DNA from 2 places in the Bacillus pfraonensis genome. Region 2 is predicted to be linked to the other one. Evidence: riboswitches for the same ligand, from Rfam matches in the RefSeq annotation. Region 2 holds a riboswitch; the other holds the start of a gene.
What was found. A riboswitch is a leader RNA that binds a small molecule or an ion and turns the genes downstream of it on or off. The one in region 2 is predicted to bind FMN.
Positions count from the first base shown of each region.

Region 1 (4,267 bases), on a different contig from region 2:
ATATGATGAGCTTGAAAAGATTCAGCATGAGTTGTTTGATTGCGGTGGGGATTTAGCAATTATGCAGCAAACAATGCCGTATAAAGTAACGGAAGAGATGGTTATATATTTAGAAGAACGAATTGATTGCTACATAGAAGAAGCTCCGCCGCTAGAGCGTTTTATTTTGCCTGGTGGGAGCGCAGCGTCTGCGATGATTCATGTTGCGCGTACGGTAACGAGAAGAGCTGAGCGTCATATTGTATCGCTAAGTAAGCAAGAAGAAATAAATGAAGTTGTATTACGATATGTCAATCGATTATCTGATTATTTATTTGCGATTGCTAGAGTGGTAAATGCTCGTCTTAATGTGGACGACGTTGAATATAAACGAAGTGCAATTGTTTTTCGTAATAAGGAAGTGGAGTAATTCACTTTCTTTTTTTGTATACTTTTTTCCGTAATATACCACAATAGAGAAAGTGTGACGGTTATTATAAAACGGAGGATGCATATGAAAGGCTTAAAAATCGGGATACTTGTCTTTGGGTTGTTTTTTAGTTCTCAAATATATGCTTTTGCTGAGGACGGGCGATGGACATGGCCTGTAGATGGAAGAATTAGTGATTATTTTGGAACAAGAAGTGGAAAACACTATGGTATTGATATAGCTGCTTCAATCGGAACCCCGGTTGCAGCGATTCGGAGTGGAACGGTAACAAAATCCTACTTTTCAGATAGTTATGGACATGTAGTGTTTATTAAACATGGAGAATATGAAGCTGTTTATGCTCATCTAAATAAGAGATATGTACTGCAGGGGGAACATATTACAAGAGGTGAGGTAATTGGTGAAGTAGGTAACACAGGTGAATCAAGAGGAGCACATCTGCACCTAGAAGTTCATAAAGGTGCTTGGACGTTCGGGAAAAGAAATGCAATGGACCCGTTGCTTGTTTTAAAGGAAGAGATGAATCAAGTAGCATCAGCATCACTATATGTTGTACAAAAAGGAGATACTTTGGTTAGTATTGCACATAAGTTCGGTATGACAGTTCATGAAATAAAAGTGAAAAATGCATTGAGGAAAGATCGGATTTATCCAAATCAAAAATTATATATAAATTAAAAAAGGGCTAGTCGAACTAGCTCTTTTTTACCAAAAAATAAAGACACATATAAATCCAGAAATAGCTAAATAGCTATAATAATAAAAGACCTTGGCCCTCGTTTTTTCGGTTGTTCGAAATAATACTATGGTTGGTTCGATTAGTCCAATTGTCAAACACAGTAGACCAAGGAGCATACAACCGATAGAAAAAGAATACAAGGCAACTTGTATTTGTTGGAATGGAATAATCCACTTTAATAAAAATGCAATAAGTGCTGTATAACAGATGCTGCCAATGTATTTGTTTAAGATTGTATTAGAACGAAAACCAGGAAGTTTTTTCAAAAAGGATCGAGAAACAACTTCTGTTTGTAAAGAAGTATGTTCTTCAATTATTTTTTGAGCTTCTTTTCCTTTATGAAAGAGAGAGAGAATCCAATTTCGTTTTCCTTGGAAAACAAATTGCGATGTTGTTAAATAGTGATCAATTTTCACTTTATCCCAACTGTTCCAAGGGTGACGTTCACATAGCTTTAGTTTACTTTCTGTTGTTTTATCATACTGATAAACACTAATCCCTTCTTCGTCAAAGGTAGCATAGTATGTTTCTTTTGAAAATGTGCCTAAATCAATTGGGCAGTAGAAAAGTAATTCTTTTTTTAAATAAAAGTATTCTTTTCTTAAGTTTTTTTTCATTGTTTCTTGAATAGAGTGTCTTTTTTCTTTCTTCATGACATTTCCTCCGTATTAAGAAAATGCTCTTATCTTAACAATTCAACATCTTATCACTTTTCTGTATGGATGACTAGGGAATTGCGAAGGAAAAAATCGAATTGTAAAAAATATGGATTGTGTTGTCGTATAATCCTATGACTGTTTTTATGTTGTCTTTATCCTACTATTCGTGTGCTGCCCGTAAAAGCCCGATTGGTGAGGGTTGATAATAAGTGGGGGATGAAGAACTCCCCCCACTTATTAAAGTTTCACTTTATAATGAAAATATTACTTACTATTTATAAGTTATAAACATTTTTGTTCACAACTGTATGATGATGTTGTATAATGGTGGAGAAAATAGAATATCGGTCTATCTTCGGGGCAGGGTGAAAATCCCGACCGGCGGTGATGAACAGTTTCTTTTCGTTCTAAGCCCGCGAGCCGTTAAGGCAGGATTTGGTGAGATTCCAAAGCCGACAGTATAGTCTGGATGGGAGAAGATGGAGGTTCAAGCGTTCAAAAAAGATAAGTATTTGAACGTCTGTTTGATGTGCCTAAAAAATTCTCCCTTTGTGTTTTACACAAAGGGTTTTTTCATGATAGGAAAAAATAGGCATAGCAGAACCTTTCCACTTTCCATGAGATGATCGATGGAAAAGGAGAGAGAAGGATGAAACAAAAAAACAGTGTAGTACAAATGGTGAGTGTAGCGATGCTTAGTAGTATTGCGTATTTGCTTATGATGTTGGATTTCCCATTCCCAGGACTTCCACCGTTTTTAAAAATTGACTTTAGTGATGTGCCGGCTTTAATTGCAGCGATTATTTTTAGCCCGATTGCAGGTGTAGTTGTAGAAGCGATAAAAAATATTCTTCATTACGGAATTCAAGGCAGTTTAACGGGAGTTCCAGTTGGAGAAATAGCAAATTTTATTGCAGGGTGTCTATTTATTGGACCAGCAGCTTTCCTATTCCGGAAGTATCGCACAGTAAAAAGTTTAACAACAGGGTTAATGTTAGGGACGGTTACTATGGCGGTAATTATGAGTGTGTTAAATTATTTCATCATTTTACCAGCTTACACTTGGTTTTTAAATCAGCCTGCTATGTCTAGTAGTGGTATGCGACAAATGATTGTAGCGGCAATTCTCCCATTTAATTTAATTAAGGGAATTGTTGTAACAGTTGTATTTGTAGCACTGTTCTCACGCTTAAAAGTGTGGGTATTTGCAAAAATGAAAAATGCATAGAAACTTTGGTCATCAGTGGGAGAGTACCGCTGATGGCTTTTTTATTTGTGAGTTAGATGAATAACAAAAAACCCCCCTCATAAAAATGAGGGGGGTTTTTTGAAGTTAATAAAAAGACTATTCGAATTTTAAAGCGTCGCCATCGAATGCTTCGTCAGCAACTTTAATTGAGTCAGTTGGACAACCTTCAAATGCATCCATCATGTCGTCAATTAATACGTCTGGAATTTCAACGATACCTTGGTTATCATCTAGTGTTACAAATGCAATACCTTCATCATCGTAGTCATAAATGTCTGGTGCAGCAGCTCCGCAAGCTCCACATGCGATGCAAGTGTCTTTATCAACAATTGTATATTTTGCCATATTTTTTTCCCTCCTGATAATATGTATGTGAAAATAGTCGCTATAAAAATTATAATCTTATTGTAAAACGGTTTTTCAAACTTTTCAACATAAAATTATAATGATAATGCTTATCAATTAGGGTGTCAACTTATTTTTGATTTATTTCATAAGATTTTCAAAATGCCTAAATGCTGTACAGTTTGATACAATAGAAAATATAGATGTAATTGAAAGGTGGAAGCGGCAATGCAGTTACAATATACTTTATTATATTGTATAAAACAATTAAATGGTGAACGGACTGTTTCTTCCATTTATCACCTTTTAAAAGGGAAACGTTCTTCACAAACATTACAAGACGGAAATATATTTCGCATTTCTTTTCTGTTTGGGATATATAAATCATTACAACGTTCTGATTATGATCAGGAAATTGAACATGTATTACATAAAGAATGGATTCAGAGCGTGCATGAAAATACGTACATTTTAACTGAAACGGGAAAACGACAGCTGGGAACTTGGGAAGAAACACTTTTTTTTCCGCAGTATTTACACGGTTTGCACTATGGTAATCTTGGTGAAATGTTTTGGAAACGACTTTCGTTAATTATTCAAACCGTATCAAATTTACAACAGCAAAATGCAAAGTTTATTCCAATCCAACAAGATACTGAGGTAATGATGTGGGTTAAGCAGTTTCTCATTGGGCTGCCATATGCAAGAAGTGAACTTGCAAAAAGTTTATGGAAAGAGATGCATATGCTATTACAAGATACTTTACCGATAGAAGCAACAATTTTTACATATCGATTAACTGGATATGAAAGGATTGGGTATACATTAAAGCAACTTGCGGAAAT
Region 1 covers NZ_JAHCDO010000002.1:41,379-45,645, forward strand. The annotation lists gene KFD70_RS01400 (cob(I)yrinic acid a,c-diamide adenosyltransferase) at 1-409, shown strand, start outside; gene KFD70_RS01405 (peptidoglycan DD-metalloendopeptidase family protein) at 494-1,108, shown strand; gene KFD70_RS01410 (hypothetical protein) at 1,136-1,822, opposite strand; FMN riboswitch at 2,176-2,313, shown strand; gene KFD70_RS01415 (ECF transporter S component) at 2,478-3,056, shown strand; gene KFD70_RS01420 (ferredoxin) at 3,174-3,422, opposite strand; gene KFD70_RS01425 (YpbB family protein) at 3,651-4,267, shown strand, end outside.
Region 1: another riboswitch for FMN. It lies ahead of KFD70_RS01415 (ECF transporter S component); the one in region 2 lies ahead of ribD (bifunctional diaminohydroxyphosphoribosylaminopyrimidine deaminase/5-amino-6-(5-phosphoribosylamino)uracil reductase RibD).

Region 2 (4,267 bases):
CACATACGATAATGACTTTTCCTTGTTTTAAATCTTCTAGTGCTTCTTCAATACGATGAAACATTGTGCTTCCCCCTTATAGAAATCCGTTTTCTTGTAAAAAGCTTTCTGTAACTGAACTGCTCTGTTTCTTGGGATTTGAAATAAAGCGCTCAATATATTTTCCAACCATGTCACATTCAATGTTTACGATGTCTCCAGCTACTTTTTCACCGATAATAGATTCGCTTACAGTGTGCGGAATAAGTGAAATGGTAATGGAAGATTCATCTATATCAAATATCGTTAAGCTTGTTCCATCAATAGCTACTGATCCTTTGTGTAAACAATAACGGAGCAAATTATTTGGAATTTCAATTTTGTAATATATTGCATTATAGTGCTGTTTTTTACTTACAATGGTTCCAATTCCATCAATATGTCCTGTGACGAAATGTCCACCAAAGCGCCCATTTGCAGCCATTGCCCGTTCTAGATTTACTTTAGAACGGGTCCCAAGCATACGTAGTGATGTTGCTCGCATCGTTTCAGGCATGGCATCAACAGTAAACGAAGACGCTGTAAAAGAAGTGACGGTTAAGCAGATGCCATTTACAGCAATACTGTCTCCTAGTTTTACGTCTGATAAAATTGTATTTGCTGTGATTGTCAGCTTCATTGCTTCTCCGCTTTGCCTTATATTCGAAACAGTTCCAAGCTCTTCTACAATTCCTGTAAACATGCAGGCACCTCATTTCGCACTGTAGCGACGATTTTTATATCATCGCCAATTTGTTTCATCTCTTGAATTTGTAAGGAAAGTGCATCTTGTAGTTTGCTAAAGCCGGTGCCACCAAACATAGTTGGGGCATCTTTTCCACCGATTAATTTAGGGCTTATATAAGTTACAATTTCATTAAAACACTTTGTTTCTAAAAAGCTCGCGTGCACTGATTGTCCTCCTTCAACAAAGAGAGAAAGAATTTGTTTCTCACCGAGAAGGAGGAGAAACTCGCGTATTTCAATTTGGCTCGTCTTCATTTGAAATATGGATATCCCTTGAGATTCATATATTGCTATTTTTTCTTCATTTACATTTTTTCCAACAATAATCCATGTTGGTGCTATCCCGTCAGTAATAACATGAGAGGACAACGGCGTTCGTAAATGTGTATCTAAAATAATTCGAATCGGATGTTTACCCCCGTTTGGAAGACGTGTTGTTAAAGAGGGATTATCAGTTATAACAGTATTCACTCCTACAAGGATGGCATCGTGCGTACGACGATATTGATGCACATCTTGGCGAGCAACTTCACCTGTAATCCATTTGCTTTCTCCAGTAGTAGTAGCTATTTTTCCATCTAAACTCATCGCTGTTTTTATTGTTACAAACGGTAGTTTTGTTTTCATATAGTGGAAAAAGTATCGGTTTAATCGGATTGCTTCTTCTTCAAGAACACCGGTAGTTACGCTAATACCAGCTTTTTGTAAACGTTTTGCACCGTTACCTGAAACGAGCGGATTGCAATCGAGTGTAGCGATTACTACATGCTTCACTTCTTTTTCAATGAGTAGATCACAGCATGGTGGAGTTTTTCCGAAATGGCTACATGGTTCTAGTGTTACGTATACAGTGGATCCTTTTGCTTTTTCGCCAGCCATACGAAGCGCATGGACTTCAGCATGCTCCTCACCTGCGCGTAGATGCGCTCCTATTCCTACGATGTTTCCATCCTTTACAACAACAGCACCGACCATTGGATTTGGACTTGTTTGCCCTGTAGTACTTTGTGCTAACTGTAAGGCAATCCTCATATATTCTTGATCAGTCATTCTTTTCACCTCTCCTAAGAAAAATCAAAAAACCCCCAAGGATAATAGTATCCTTGGGGGTTGGGAGACGTGATTTCTAGAAATATAGTTCGAATACGAAAGTATAGGAAAGAAACCTAACGATGATTGATATTTTTGCACGAGAAAAAACCTAGCAAACTATCAATTTTTTATACGCTAGTCGTATCTTTTTATTTCAGCATAGAAAAATAGGTATATGAAAGAAAACATATACACTGATTCAAAACGAATCAGTAAAAATGTGTACGCCAAAATAAAAGTGTATTCGCTATATAAGCACTAGAAAACATATCCTTCTCCCATCCAGACTATACTGTCGGCCCTAGAATCTCACTAGATCCACCGTTTCAAAGCTTAGAAACGGGTCACGGACTTAGAAGTGTGCACTTCATCACCGCCGGTTGGGAATTTCACCCGACCCCGAAGGATGTTGTTTGCTCACATTATAGCACAAAAAAGAAAAAAGGATAGTAAAAAATATTCGAATGTGAAGAATTGTATGAAAATGAAGGGTGAAATAAAGTTTGTTATACTATATAAAAAGAAAAACTAATCGACACTTTTCTTTTTTGCAGGAGAGAGCGTCCGATTATGGATAGAGGCGGTCGATGCTTTTTTCGTCCCATGCCGAAAATGAGTAGAGGTCTGTTTTGGTTTTCATAGTCGCAGCTTATAGGTTGGAGAATTAAAATGAATATATAGTATGGGAAAGATTTCAGTACATACCATAAATGAGGTGGAGATATGAAATATATTGCAGTAGGAATCGGTGGTATTGTTGGGACTTTAGCACGGTATGGATTAGAGCAATGGATTGGTACTCCTTCAGTTGACTCTTTTCCGCTAGCAACATGGCTGGCGAATATGAGTGGTAGTTTTTTCTTAGCGTTTTTAACGATGTATGTATTTCGTATGAAACATGTTTCACAAATGATAATGAATAGCGTTGGAACAGGAATGATCGGCTCTTTTACTACTTTCTCAACATTCAGTATAGAGACATTGGAACTAATGCAACATGAAGCATTCTTTATGGCGTTTTATTATGTAAGTACGAGTATAGTTGGAGGATTGCTCTTATCTTTATTTGGATTTTACCTTGGAAATGCATTATATGAAAAAAGTATGAAGAAAGAAGGAGCACGATGAATGTTTTGCTTGTAGGAATTGGTGGTTTTTTCGGAGCTATTGCTAGATTTTCTATTAGTAGTGCAATGAAAGAAAAGTATGGAAGTTTATTTCCATATGGAACATTATTTGTAAATGTAGTAGGCTCATTCTTATTGGGTCTATTGTACGGAGTTTATATAAATCGTACGTGGTTATTATTATGTGGAACAGGGTTTATGGGGGCATTTACGACCTTTTCAACATGTAAGCTTGAAATTATTCAATTGATACATAAGCGTGAGGGACAAAAGGCGCTATTATATGTCGTAATGAGTTATATGCTAGGCATTTTTTCTGCACTGATAGGTTTTTATATAGGACATTTATAAGAAGCATGCACAAATCATTTGTGCGTGCTTCTCATATTATTATTCTTCTTTTGGTGCTCGAACGATAGATTCGAATTTTCCCTTATGCGAAGCATCGCAATAAGGCATGTTTTTTGATAACCCACAGCGACATAAAGAAAATGCAGGTTTTGCCGGGAAAGCATTCCCTTGTGAGTCGATTAGTTCCACATCCCCTGTAATGCGAAACGAACCATTATCATTCACTTTAATTTGTACTTTAGCCAACAGTATCCCTCCTTCCAAAACGCTTATGTTCATCATATAATTACAGGAAGCGCTTGACAATAAAAACAGTACTTTGTATGTAGAAGAAGAGAGTGTTATAATAACGTTTATAGTTGACATATAGTAAGGTGACGAAACATGAATAAACAATTACGTACACTGCAAAATATTGCAAATGAGCGCACGTGGGCATCTTTTTTAAATGATAATCATCCATATAGTTTACTGCATTGGTCAATTGCTGGTGTAGGACAAGAACCAAAAGATGTGTGGCTTCTTCAAGACGAAGTTACATTTCAAACGACAGAATTTCAAACGCTTGATGAAGCGGTAAAATGGATTTCTGAAAATATGGAACAAGTTACAGACGTGCTAGCGCAATAACGTGAAAAAACAGGCTTATGCAAGCCTGTTTTTTGTTTCTTTCACATATGTTTTTAAGAATTGATCCACGGCAGCTTCATACTCTTGCTTGTTTTCATTATAAGAGCAAGCGTGTGCACCATGTTCTGCAATAAAGAGCTGTTTATTGTTTTCTTTCGCTTCATAAAGAGCTTTTGTCATATCACATAAAATATAATCATCGTCTTTGCTATGAATAAATAGGACTGGATTATTTATGTTTTTTACACAATCGATTGGAGAAACTTCGCGTATTGTATAACCGTCCCTTACCTTTAAAAAGG
Region 2 covers NZ_JAHCDO010000040.1:15,082-19,348, reverse strand. The annotation lists gene KFD70_RS25695 (bifunctional 3,4-dihydroxy-2-butanone-4-phosphate synthase/GTP cyclohydrolase II) at 1-64, opposite strand, end outside; gene ribE (riboflavin synthase) at 77-721, opposite strand; gene ribD (bifunctional diaminohydroxyphosphoribosylaminopyrimidine deaminase/5-amino-6-(5-phosphoribosylamino)uracil reductase RibD) at 703-1,815, opposite strand; FMN riboswitch at 2,124-2,268, opposite strand; gene KFD70_RS25680 (fluoride efflux transporter FluC) at 2,581-2,985, shown strand; gene crcB (fluoride efflux transporter CrcB) at 2,982-3,335, shown strand; gene KFD70_RS25670 (CDGSH iron-sulfur domain-containing protein) at 3,375-3,617, opposite strand; gene KFD70_RS25665 (DUF2552 family protein) at 3,720-3,965, shown strand; gene KFD70_RS25660 (alpha/beta hydrolase) at 3,981-4,267, opposite strand, start outside.